DNA from 2 places in the Actinoplanes oblitus genome. Region 1 is predicted to be linked to the other one. Evidence: riboswitches for the same ligand, from Rfam matches in the RefSeq annotation. Region 1 holds a riboswitch; the other holds the start of a gene.
What was found. A riboswitch is a leader RNA that binds a small molecule or an ion and turns the genes downstream of it on or off. The one in region 1 is predicted to bind S-adenosylmethionine.
Positions count from the first base shown of each region.

Region 2: another riboswitch for S-adenosylmethionine. It lies ahead of thrC (threonine synthase); the one in region 1 lies ahead of Actob_RS11385 (GNAT family N-acetyltransferase).

Region 1 is NZ_CP126980.1:2,510,037-2,515,935, reverse strand. Features, by position in the region: gene Actob_RS11400 (NAD(P)/FAD-dependent oxidoreductase) at 1-684, opposite strand, end outside; gene Actob_RS11395 (DUF4190 domain-containing protein) at 770-1,765, opposite strand; gene Actob_RS11390 (hypothetical protein) at 1,861-2,835, opposite strand; gene Actob_RS11385 (GNAT family N-acetyltransferase) at 2,945-3,577, opposite strand; SAM riboswitch class IV at 3,589-3,704, opposite strand; gene Actob_RS11380 (ArsR/SmtB family transcription factor) at 3,863-4,195, shown strand; gene Actob_RS11375 (SRPBCC family protein) at 4,201-4,674, shown strand; gene Actob_RS11370 (dihydrofolate reductase family protein) at 4,691-5,284, shown strand; gene Actob_RS11365 (glycosyltransferase) at 5,327-5,899, opposite strand, start outside.
Region 2 is NZ_CP126980.1:9,321,179-9,327,077, forward strand. Features, by position in the region: gene groL (chaperonin GroEL) at 1-203, opposite strand, end outside; gene Actob_RS41615 (GNAT family N-acetyltransferase) at 583-1,089, shown strand; gene Actob_RS41620 (hypothetical protein) at 1,089-1,535, shown strand; gene thrC (threonine synthase) at 1,755-3,041, opposite strand; SAM riboswitch class I at 3,052-3,190, opposite strand; gene Actob_RS41630 (GNAT family N-acetyltransferase) at 3,634-4,755, opposite strand; gene Actob_RS41635 (ABC transporter permease) at 4,998-5,899, opposite strand, start outside.

The sequences.
Region 1 (5,899 bases):
CAGGGTGACGGTGAGGCGCGGAAACCGCTCGGCGATCTCCGCGGCCGCCTCCACCCCGGTCAGCCCGCTGCCGCAGACCACGACGCGGCCCTCGCCCGGCCCGTCTTCACGACCGCCCGCATCCCGCGCCCGGCCCTCGCCCGGCCCGTCTTCACGACCGCCCGCATCCCGCGCCCGGCCCTCGCCCGGCCCGTCTTCACGACCGCCCGCATCCCGCGCCCGGCCCTGGCCCGGCTCCGCCGCATCCTTTACGCGAGCTTCGCTCAGCTCGGTCAGGCGGCGCGCGAACAGGTCCGCCTCGCTCGCCGAGTCCAAGGTGTACGCGTGGTCCGCCGCACCCGGCACCGCCGAGGTGTCGGCCGCGCCGCCCAGCGCGTAGATCAGCGTGTCGTACCCGATCTCCCGCTCGTCGTCGATCCGGACGGTCCGGGCGGCGGTGTCGATCCCGGTCACCCAGCCGGTCTCCAGGCGCGCGTTGCTACCGGCCAGCAGGTCCCGGATGCTCAGGTCCCGCAGGTCCTGCCCGGTAGCGGTCTGGTGCAGGCGGAGCCGCTCGGTGAAACGCTCGGTGGCGTTGACCACGGTGATCTCGACGTCGCCGCGACGGCGGGTGCGGCCGGCCAGGCTGACCGCCGTGAGCATGCCCGTGTATCCGGCGCCGATCACCACGATTTTGGTGGACATCGTCCTGCCCCTTCGCTCTCGGGTGTTTATCGCGAGACGGGGCAGGACGAGCCGGTCGTGAGCTGGCGTGACTCAGGTCACACGGTCACTTGACCATGGAGCCGGTGTACTTCTTGTTGTCCGGGGCCACCGCGATGCAGGTGATGCTGCGGTCCACGGTCCAGGACCGGCGGGACGGGAAGATGTAGTAGAACTCGGCGTCCTTGAACTTGCCGATCGCGTAGGCGTCCAGTTTGTCACCGCAGCGGTTCTCCGCCTCGGCCTCCACCTTCTTGTCGCCGGGGAAGGCACCGGCCGGCATGGTGGTGACGCTGTACACCTCGCCCTGGTGCGGCACCGAGCAGGACACCACCGGCATGTCGTAGACGGTCTCGTCGTCGGAGATCGTGGCGATGCAGTCACCGGGGTGCAGCTCGTCGGTCCGGACGTCGGCCGGTCCGGTGCCGACGGTGGTCGCCGTCGCGGCCGGCCGGGCGCCGTTCGTGGGACCGGCGCCGGCGGGCCTGTCGCTCTCGGTCAGGGAGCCGACCGCGACCATCGTGACGATGCCGAGGATCCAGAAGGCGGACAGGCTCAGCCCGGCCACCGCCATGCCCTTGCCGCGGTCGCCGCGCTTCTTGATCTGGGACAGGGCGATGACACCGCAGATGACACTGATCAGAACGCCGCCGAGAAGGCCGAAGATCAGCGAGGCGATGGCGGCACCATTGGTCTTGGGCGGGCCGTAGTTCAGGTGCGCCGGCGGGAAACCGGGCGGCGGGAAGCCCGCCGGTGGGTAGGGCTGACCGGGGTAAGGCTGACCCGGAGCCTGCTGACCTGGATAGGGCTGGCCGGGATAGGGCTGGCTCGGGGCCGGCTGGCCCGGGTAGGGCTGGCCCGGGTAGCCGCCGTAGGGCTGCGGCGACTGCTGCGGGGGCGTCGCCGCGTAGCTGGGCTGCGGCGGGGCGCTGTACATCGGGGCGGTGGGCGGCGCGGCCAGCGGGTCACCGGCGGGCGCACCGAAGGCAAGCGGGTCGGCCGGCGGGGGCACCGGCGCCGGACCGGGCGCCGGGTGCGGCTGCCCGGGGATCTCCTCGTTCACGCCGGGACGCTAACCCAGAAAACGATCTTTACCGAGGGCGCGACGGTTCCGATTGGGTATCACCCGGGCTCCCGGGCGCTGGACCGTCCACCCGGTCACGCCTCGACCAGGGCGGCGCGGGCGGTGACCTTGCGGTAGGCGTACCAGATGAGGGCCACGGCGCCGGCCGTGAAGACGGCGTTGCCGATCAGGTCGACGGCGACCGCCGCGGCACCGACCGGGGTCTCGGCGAACGAGTGCCAGGCGTAGGTGATCAGGGCGCCGGCGGCGATCGCCAGGCGGTGCAGGTCGGTCCAGCCCGCCCGGGCCGACCAGCGGGCCAGCAGGGTGAGGTAGACGGCCACGTCCACCGCCCACACCGCCACGCCCACCCAGGTCGGCACGTGCACCACGTCGAGGGTCAGCCCCTGGAAGACCGCACCGGCGACCAGCGTGGTGATCAGGACGACCAGGGCGCTCGGCGCGGTGCCCGGGCGCGGCCGGAAGGTGATCCGCACCAGCAGCCCGGCCGCGATCAGCAGGGCCAGGACGATCCCGGTGGCGGTGAACTGGCCGGCCGTCGCGGTGTAGGGCCACTGCGACATGTTGATCGCCGTGGTGATCGCGATGCCGATCAGGAACAGCACCCCCGTCACGATCAGGCCGGCGCGGCCCAGCCACGGCGTGGTCCGCCGCTCCCCGGAGATCACCTCCATCATCATGATCGGCGCGCAGATGCTCCAGAAGACGTGGATGCCGATCACGTACATGGTCCACGGGACGGCGATCCCGAAAGCCGGAACGAAGCCGTCCACCAGCAGGTGCTGGTCGGCGTAGTTCGGGTTGAACAGCGACTGGGTGGTCAGCCCCTCCTCCAGCACGCCGTAGGCGACCGCCAGGATCAGGATGTTCGGCCAACCCAGCCCGCGGCGCCGGACGAGCTCGCGGATCAGCAGCGCCCCGCCGCCGTAGAGCGGCGCCAGCGCGAGCACCGCGGGCAGGAAGGTGATCGGCAGATTACCCAGCAGGAACTCGGCGACCAGCGGCGACAGGAAGAACAGCCCGACTGCGGGAGCGATGCGCTTTCTCATGACTCGACTACACCGCTTCCGGCTCCCGGTCACCCCGGTCGAATATCAGGTATCGCCGATGACAAATGTCAGGCGCCGCCGCCCGCCGTCCGTCACCCTCGGCAGCTCCTCATCGGACCGCCGCGCGGCCCGCCAGCCGGGCCTGCAGGCGCGCCCGGCAGTGCGGCCACTCCGAGGCGATGATCGAGTACATCGCGGAGTCGCGCAGGCGGCCCTCCTCCCCCGGCGCCCACGATTTCGACCAGCACCGGAGCACCCCCTCGAAGGTGGCGCCGATCCGTTCGATGGCGGCCCGCGAACGGGCGTTGCGGGCGTCGGTCTTGAGGTCCACCCGGACCGCGTTCCACTGCTCGAAAGCATGCCGGAGCAGCAGGAACTTCGCCTCCGTGTTGATCCCGGCACGCTGCGCCGAAGCGCCCAGCCAGGTGAAGCCGATCTCGACGGCGCAGAGTTCCGCCCGGTCCGGCCAGGGGCGGGGATCCCACAGACCGGTCGCTCCGACGGCACGGCCGGTCGATGTCAGCACCTGAGCGTACGGCTTGAGCACGCCCTCCGCGGCCCGCGCCAGTTGGGCGTCGAGGTAGTCGCCGACCTCCGCCGCGGCCGGCACCCAGGTGTACCGGTACGACGAACGGTCCTCCTCGGCCGCCACCGCCAGGTCCGCGGCGTGCCGCCGGTCCAGGGGTTCGAGGCGGACCAGGCGGCCCTCCAGGACCGGGGCGTCGAGGTTCTTGAGCAGCACGGCAGGGCTCCCTTCGCGGCTTGTCCGGCACACCGCGCACCGGACCCGGTCATCACCCGGGGCACCCCACCCACGGTTGGAGGGTTGCCGGCCAGCGAGCCGGGGCTTCGCGCTGGCGCTCATGACCTGGCCGCCACCCTAACAACCGGCCCTCCACACCGGACCGCCCGACCGACTGAGCAATCTCCCCGTGCGATATGAGCTGGCCTTTCAACTCATTGGTTGACATCCTTCCGGCGGGCGGCTAGCTTGTCTTTAAACCGATTAGTTGAAACGAGGTGGGCGATGCCGGCGGACGAGCTGTCGCGGGTGTTCGCCGCGCTGGCCGACCCGACGCGCCGCGACATGGTGGCGCGCCTGGCCACCGGCGACGCGACTGTCAACCAGCTCGCCGAGCCGTACCGGATGTCGCTGCAGGCGGTCTACAAGCACCTCAAGGTGCTGGAGGAGGCCGGCCTGGTCAGCCGCCCGGCCGGGCCGCAACCGCGGTCGGTGCGACTGGAGCGGGACGTCTTCGACGAGGTCGGTGGCTGGATCGAGCAGTACCGGCGCCGGGCCGAGGCGCGCTACCAGCGCCTGGACGCGGTGTTGCGGACCATGAACGAGCAGGAGGGATGAGGACCATGCACGAGGCACGGATCGAAGCCGACAAGGACCTGCCGATCATCCGGATCACCCGGGACTTCACGGCGACGCCGGAGCAGCTGTTCCGCGCGCACACCGACCCGGAGTTGTTCGCCCAGTGGTGCGGACCGGACTCGACGACCACCCGCGTCGAGCGCTGGGACGCCGTCTCCGGCGGCGCCTGGCGTTACGTGGCGGTGCGCGGCGACGAGGAGTACGGGTTCCGCGGCTGCTTCCACGAGGTGCGCCCGGACCGGATCGTCCAGACGTTCACCTTCGAGGGCGACCCGGACGGTGTCGCCCTGCAGACGATGACCTTCGAGGACCTGGGCGACGGCCGCACCCGGCTGCACGCGCAGTCCCTGGTGGACAGCTTCGAGAGCCGCGACGCCTGGCTCCGGAGCGGCATGGAGACCGGCGTGAACGAGGGATACGCCAAACTCGACGCCCTGGCCGCCAAGGGCGCCCTCTGACCCGGAAGGAGCCACCGTGGGCACCGTGATCCTGCACAGCGCGATGTCGGTGGACGGTTTCCTGGCCGACGAGAAGGACGGCGTCGGGCCGCTGCACGACTGGTACCGCAACGGGGACACCCCGATCGTGACCGGCGATTCCGGGTGGGACAGCCGCTTCCGGGTCTCCCGCGCGTCGGCGGCGTACGTCCGGCCGATGTGGGCGTCGATCGGCGCGACGGTGATCGGGCGTCGCCTGTTCGACCTGACGAACGGCTGGGAGGGCAGGCCGCCGGCCGGCGATCACGTGGTCGTGGTGTCCCACCGGCCCAAGCCCGAGGGCTGGCACCCGGAGGCGTCGTACCACTTCGTCGCCGGCGTGCCGGCGGCCATCGCCAAGGCCCAGGAGCTGGCCGGCGAGCGGACCGTGGCGGTGAACGCCGGCGACGTGGGCGGCCAGGTCCTGGCCGCCGGCCTCGCCGACGAGGTGGCGATCGACGTGGTGCCGGTGGTGTTCGGGTCGGGCAGGCGCTTCTTCGGCGCGGTCGACGCCCAGCACCTGCTGGAGGATCCGCACGTGGTGATCCAGGGCGACCGGGTGCTGCACCTGGGCTACCGGGTGCGCCGCTGACACCGGGCGGGGGCGGCCGCGCCGGTCGCCCCCGCGCGCGCGTCAGCCGGGCAGGAAGAGGGCGTCGAAGACGGCGGTGCGGTCGAAGGACAGGGCGTGGGCCCGGGCCCGGGACTCCATCGCCTGCCTCTCCGCCTCGGGCATGTCGAGGATGGCGTGGTCGAGGGCGTCGGCCAGGGCGTCGACGTCGCCGGCCTCGACGATGATGGCGGTGTCGCCGACGGCCTCGCCGGTGCCACCGGTCCGGGTGGTGACGATCGGGCCGCCGCCGGCCAGCATCTTCTCGGCCAGCGCGATGCCGAAGGTCTCGACGAAGTCCGGCTCGGGCTTGGTGGGCAGCGCGTAGGCGGCGCAGCCGGCCATCAGCAGCGGCTTCTCGTCGTCGTCCACGTCGGTGAGGAAGACGACCCGGTCGTCCTCCTTCGCCATCGCGCGGACGTGGTCGAGGGCCGGCCCGGTGCCGGCCACGACCAGCGGCACCTCCGTCCGGGCCCGCATCCGGCGGTACGCCATGACCAGGTCGTAGATGCCCTTGGCCCGGGCCACCCGGGACAGGAAGAGCAGGTACTTGCCGCGCTTGAGGCCGCGTCGCGCCAGGGCCTCCTCGATCGCCTC
Region 2 (5,899 bases), 3.0 Mb from region 1:
ATCTTCTCGTACGGGTCCTCGAGCTCGATCTCCTTGGCGATGGATACACCATCGTTGGTGATCGTGGGGGCGCCCCACTTCTTCTCGAGGACGACGTTGCGGCCCTTCGGGCCGAGGGTCACCTTGACCGCGTCGGCGAGCTGGTTCATGCCGCGCTCGAGGCCCCGACGAGCCTCCTCGTCGAATGCGATGATCTTGGCCATACGGCGTTGTCCTCCCGGACATCCGCGGTTCCGAGCCGGATGGGCCCGTCCCCGCACACTGAGGAAGTCTGTGGACGTCACCACCTGGCGATGTGACGTCCTCAGGCCGAGCCGGATAGCCCGCGACGACCGGTTTCGTGCCGCGGCGCCGATGGCGGCGACGCGACCGGAACCCCACCGTCCCGACCTGCTGGCACTCACGGGTCGCGAGTGCCAATCACTTGTTTAGCACTCTCCGGTACCGAGTGCAAGAAACCCCATCTTCCCGCGAAACCCCCGGGCCCGGCCCGGAATCCGGCTAAAGATCTTCATGTGCAGCTCAGGACGGTTTTGCGGCAAGACGGTTGCCGGTGCCCGCCGCTGCGAGTAATGAGGACGCATGGAGAACTGGACCGTGCGCCGGGTCACGCCCGGGGACGCCGGCCGGATGCGCGCCCTGCGACTCGAGATGCTCGCGGACAGCCCCCTCGCGTTCCTGGAGACCCTCGCCCAGGCCGCCGCCCGCCCGCACGAGGGCTACGCGCAGCGCCTGAGCATGTCGGCCGAGGGCCCGGAGCTGTCCCAGTTCATCGTCGACCCGGGTGACGGGCCGCTGCTGGGGCACGCCGGTGGCACCGCGATCCCGGACGAGCCGCTGGTCACGGTGGTCTTCTCGGTCTACCTGACCCCGGCGAGCCGCGGCGGCAAGCTGCTCGCCCAGCTGGTCGAGGCGGTGGCCGACTGGTCCACCGCAGCCGGGCGGCACGAGCTGATGCTCGAGGTGGTGGCGGGCAACGGGCGGGCGGTACGGGCGTACGAAAAACTGGGTTTCGAGGACACCGGGTTGCGTCTGCCGCATCCGACGGTGCCGGTCCTCACCCAGCTGCAGATGCGCCGGCGGATCTGATGTCACCCCGGCGCTGGCATGTCACCCGGACGGTGCTCACCGCCGCGAACGGGACCACCGGCGCCGGGCTGCTGCTCGCCCTCGCCACCCGCACCAGGATCCGCCGGGGCCGGGACGGCGTGCTGATCGCCGAGGGGTGGCGACTGCCGATGCCGCCGGCGTCCTGCTTCACGGTCGGCTCGGTGATCATCACCCGGCGCTCGGCGGAGTGGCTGCTGGCCGGGGAACGCGCCGCGCTGCTGGCGCACGAGAGCCGGCACGCCGGGCAGTACGCCGTGCTCGGCCCACTCTTCTGGCCGGCGTACTGGGTCGCTTGTGGCTGGTCCTACGTGGCGACCGGATCGTTCGGCGTGCGGAACTGGTTCGAACGCCATGCCGGGCTGCGCGACGGCGGTTATCCGGAAGATCTGCCGCTGCGCCCGTGGCTGCAACGGTTTCGCCGGTGAGGTTTGGTCGGGAGGACGGACGCACAACGCCTCCGGCATGAAGCCACTGGGTCAGCGTTGGGTCGTTGGGTCCCTCGGAGATTGTCGCCAAGCTCAGGTGAGGGGCCACTTACGGCGTCGCGTCCTCCCGCGACAAGCATCCTGCCGATCGGGAGATCGGCGCGCAAGTCCTCGGAGGAAGGAATATTCGACAACCGGCAGACTCGCGGTTACTTTCCGCTATCCCAGCAGGCCGGCTTCCCGCGCACCGCGCAGCGACGGCTTGATCCGGTGGGTCGGGCCGACCTCGGAGGCCACCGCGTCGAGCGTCTTCAGGCCCTCACCGGTGTTGTAGACGACGGTCTCCTTGGCCGGGTCCAGCCTGCCGCTGTCCACCAGTTTCTTGAGCACCGCGACGGTGGTGCCGCCGGCGGTCTCGGCGAAGACGCCGGTGGTCTCGGCGAGCAGCCGGATGCCGGCCCGGATCTCCTCGTCGTTCGCGTAGTCCATCCAGCCGCCGGTGCGGCGGACCGCCTCGATCGCGTACGGCCCGGCCGCCGGGTCACCGATGTTCAGCGACTTGGCGATGCCGGTGGGCTTCACCGGGGTGATCACGTCGGTGTCGTTGTGCAGCGCCACGGCGATCGGGTTGCAGCCCTGCGACTGCGCGCCGAACACGGTCCAGCCACCCTCGGGCGCCTCGGCCAGGCCGATCTCGACCAGCTCGCTGAACGCCTTGTCCACCTTGGTGAGCAGCTCGCCGGAGGCCATCGGGATGACCACCTGGGCCGGAATCCGCCAGCCGAGCTGCTCGGCGACCTCGTAACCCAGGGTCTTGGAGCCCTCGGCGTAGAACGGCCGCACGTTCACGTTCACGAACGCGGTGTCCTCGAACTCGTCGGTCTCCACCAGTTCGCTGCACAGCCGGTTGACGTCGTCGTAGGAGCCCTCGATGGCGACCAGCTCACCACCGTAGACCGCGGTGGTGACGACCTTGCCCTGCTCCAGGTCGGACGGGATGAAGACGATGCTCGGCACGCCGGCCCGGGCCGCGTGCGCGGCGACCGAGTTGGCCAGGTTGCCGGTGGAGGCGCAGGAGAACCGCTTGAAGCCCAGCTCCTTGGCCGCGGTCAGGGCCACCGAGACGACCCGGTCCTTGAACGAGTGGGTCGGGTTCTGCGAGTCGTCCTTGACCCAGAGCGGGGCGGTGATGCCCAGCCGCTCGGCCAGCGCCGGCGCGCTGACCAGGGGGGTCAGGCCGGGGTCGAGGGTCACCCGGGTGGCCGGGTCCTGGCCGGCCGGGAGCAGCGCGGCGTAGCGCCAGATGTTCTGCGGGCCCGCCTCGATCTCGGCCCGGGTCACCCGCGCGAGCGCCGCCTCGTCGTAGGCCACCTCGAGCGGGCCGAAACACTCGTAACAGGCGTGCTGCGCGGCCAGCGGGTACTCAGCGGAACACGCGCGGCAGATCAGGCCACGGGCGGGCGAGGTGGAGGTCGTGTTTCCGGGTGCGGTGACGGCAGACGTCATCGAGGCCTTCCTCTCATCTTTCCCCGGCGGCGACCTGCCGCTATGCGGGGACGGAATTAGCACCTGCCGCGCGCGGCCTCGTCCTCGAGACATACGCGGTGGTTGCCGGGGCTTCATCGGGCCGTTCCCTCTGCCCCTCTGGATGAGGTATTCAGTTGTTTCCCGAAGCTTACGACGAGATCGCGCAATCTCCACAGCGAGTTCCCGAGGTGTGAGCGACCTCCTTTGCCGCGCGCCCCTCTCATCGGCTTCGTCGGCTTCTTCGGCGCTTCGTCGGTTTCCTCATCGGCCGGGGTCGCCGTCAGACTCCTCATCCGCCTCGTCATCGGCCGGGATTGCGGACGACCTCCCCATCGACCTCGTCATCGACCTCCTCATCGGCCTCCTCATCGACCTCCTCATCGACCTCCTCATCGGCCGGGATTGTGGTCGGCTTTGAAGATCAACATCAGAATCCTGACTCGGGTCCGCGCTGATCACAGATCGTCGCTCCCGCCAGGGACCCTTCCGGGCTGAGCTGGCCGCTGCGCGTCCAGAACGCTCAGCCCGAAAGGGCGGCGTCCGTGGGTGGGGAAGACCTCGGCAGCACCAGTCAGCCGAGCGGGCCGACGCAGGAGAACTGGGTGGCGACCGGGCGGTAGCCGAGCCGGGTGTTGACCGCGAGCATCGGCAGGTTGGTCTCGTCGTTGCTGGTGAAGGCCCGGGCGACGCCGGCTGCCGCGGCGCGGGTGAGGGCGACGGTCTTGACCAGGCGGGCCAGGCCCCGGCCGCGGTGCGCCGGTGCGGTGGCGGTCATGTCCGACCAGACGCGGTCGCCGTCGCGGACCAGCAGGGAGAACGCGACGATCTCACCGGCGATCAGGGCGGCCGTGCTGATCTCGTGGTCCAGGCCCGGGTTCTGCCAGACGTCGTAGCACCACGTGGTGAAGGAGGGTGGCTGCGGCGGGACGTCGCCTGGCTCGTCGGCGGCGGCAGCGACGTCGGCGGCGTACAGGACTTCCGGGGTCGTCTCGCGGAGCGAGATCAAGCGGACGTCATCCAGCGTCGCGTCGGCTTTGCCAGGAGTCGGTCCGCGCGAGGCGTCCGGCGCCGGCGGATCGGCTCGTTCGGAAGCGGCCGCACCCGGTCCGGCGGGGGCTGCCAGATCGCCTCGCCTGGAAGCGGCCGCACCCAGTCCGACGGGCGCCGGTGGATCGACTCGTTCGGAAGCAGCCGCACCCAGTCCGGCGCGCGCTGCGAGATCGGCTCGTTCGGAAGCGGCCGCGCCCGGCCCGGCGGGCGGTGCCAGGTCGAGGACGGAGTAGCGCAGTTCGCGGAGCGGTTCGAAGCCGCGGCGCCGGGCGAACGGCAGTGCCTCCGGAGTGGCGGTCGCCGCCGCTCGACGGATCCCGGCCGCGCGCAGGTGTCCGGCTGCCGCGGCGAAGAGCGCGCTGCCGATGCCCCGCCCGCGCGCCGCCGGGTGCACCTGGAGCAGCGAGATCTGGCCGAAATCCGGTTCGGCCGTGCGCGCGTTGCGATAGGCCGAGACCCATCCGGCCACCTTGCCGTCCCGCTCGGCGACGAAGGCAGCCCAGTCCTCCCCCGGCGGCGGCTCGGCGATCATGAGCCTGGTGCGGGCCACGCCGCGCACCAGATAGGGATGGACCGTCGCGCTGAGGGCGACCACGGCAGCGGCGTCGTCCGGCTCCGCGGGTCGGATGCTGAAGTCGGCCATCAGCAGATCCTTCAAGCGCGAACCCGGCCGGTCAACGCCATTTCTGCGCGTCCCCGCCCTCGCTCCGCCCGCCCCCACGCTCTGCGCGTCCCCGCCTTCGCTCCACCCGCCCTCACCCCCGCCCTCGCTCTGCCAGACCCCGCGCTCTGCCCGTCCCCGCGCTCGAAAAGATCTTGTCGCGGGTGACAACCCCGGACGAGATCCACTCCGTCTCAGGGGCAGGACGCGCGAACACGGACGGGTCAGGAGGTGACGTCCTTGCGGGTGAAGCGATAGAAGGCGACCCCCCAGAAGACGACCGCGTAGAGGATGGCGGAGATCGCGCCCTTGGCCAGGTCCTCGGTCTGGACCGGGGTGGAGAGCAGCCCCAGCCACGCGTCGCTGTAGTGGGTGGGCAGGGCGTCGCGGATCGATCCGAGCGCGGTGATCTGGTCCAGGATGCTCGACAGGATCCAGAGCAGCACGGCACCGCCGACAGCGCCCAGCGCGGCGTCGGTCAGGACCGAGAGGAGGAAGGCGAGACCGGCCACCACCAGCAGCACCACCGCTAGGTAGGCGAGGATGCCGAGCAGCCGCAGCACGCCCTGGCCCGGCGGGATCTGAGCCGCGACGGTGCTGCCCAGCGGATGCCAGCCGTAACGCAGTGTCCCGACCAGCAGACCCGTGCCGGCCAGCAGGAACAGGGCGAGGAAGGAGTATCCCAGCGCCACGGCCAGCTTGACCGCGAGCAGCCGCGCCCGCGGGACCGGGATCGCCAACAGGTAGCGCAGGCTGCCCCAGCTCGCCTCGCTGGCCACGGTGTCCCCCGCGAACAGGGCGAAGACCACCACGAGCAGGAAGCCGGCCGAGACCGCCAGGCAGAACAGCGCGAAGTTCAGGCCGCCGGAGGTGGCCAGGTCGACGAGGCTGCTGAAGGCTCCGCCGCCGTTGCCGTTGTCGTCGTCACCGCCACCGCCGAACTCGAAGGCGGCCAGGATGATCAGCGGCAGCAGCACCATGAAGCCGAGGGCCAGCTGAGTGCGCCGGCGGGACGCCTGGCGACGGATCTCGGCGACGAGCGGCATCGTCCGCGACGGCCGATACCCCGCCGCCGCGTCGGTGCGCTTCGGCTCGGCGGGGGCTGGGCCGGCTTGGTGCGGGGCTG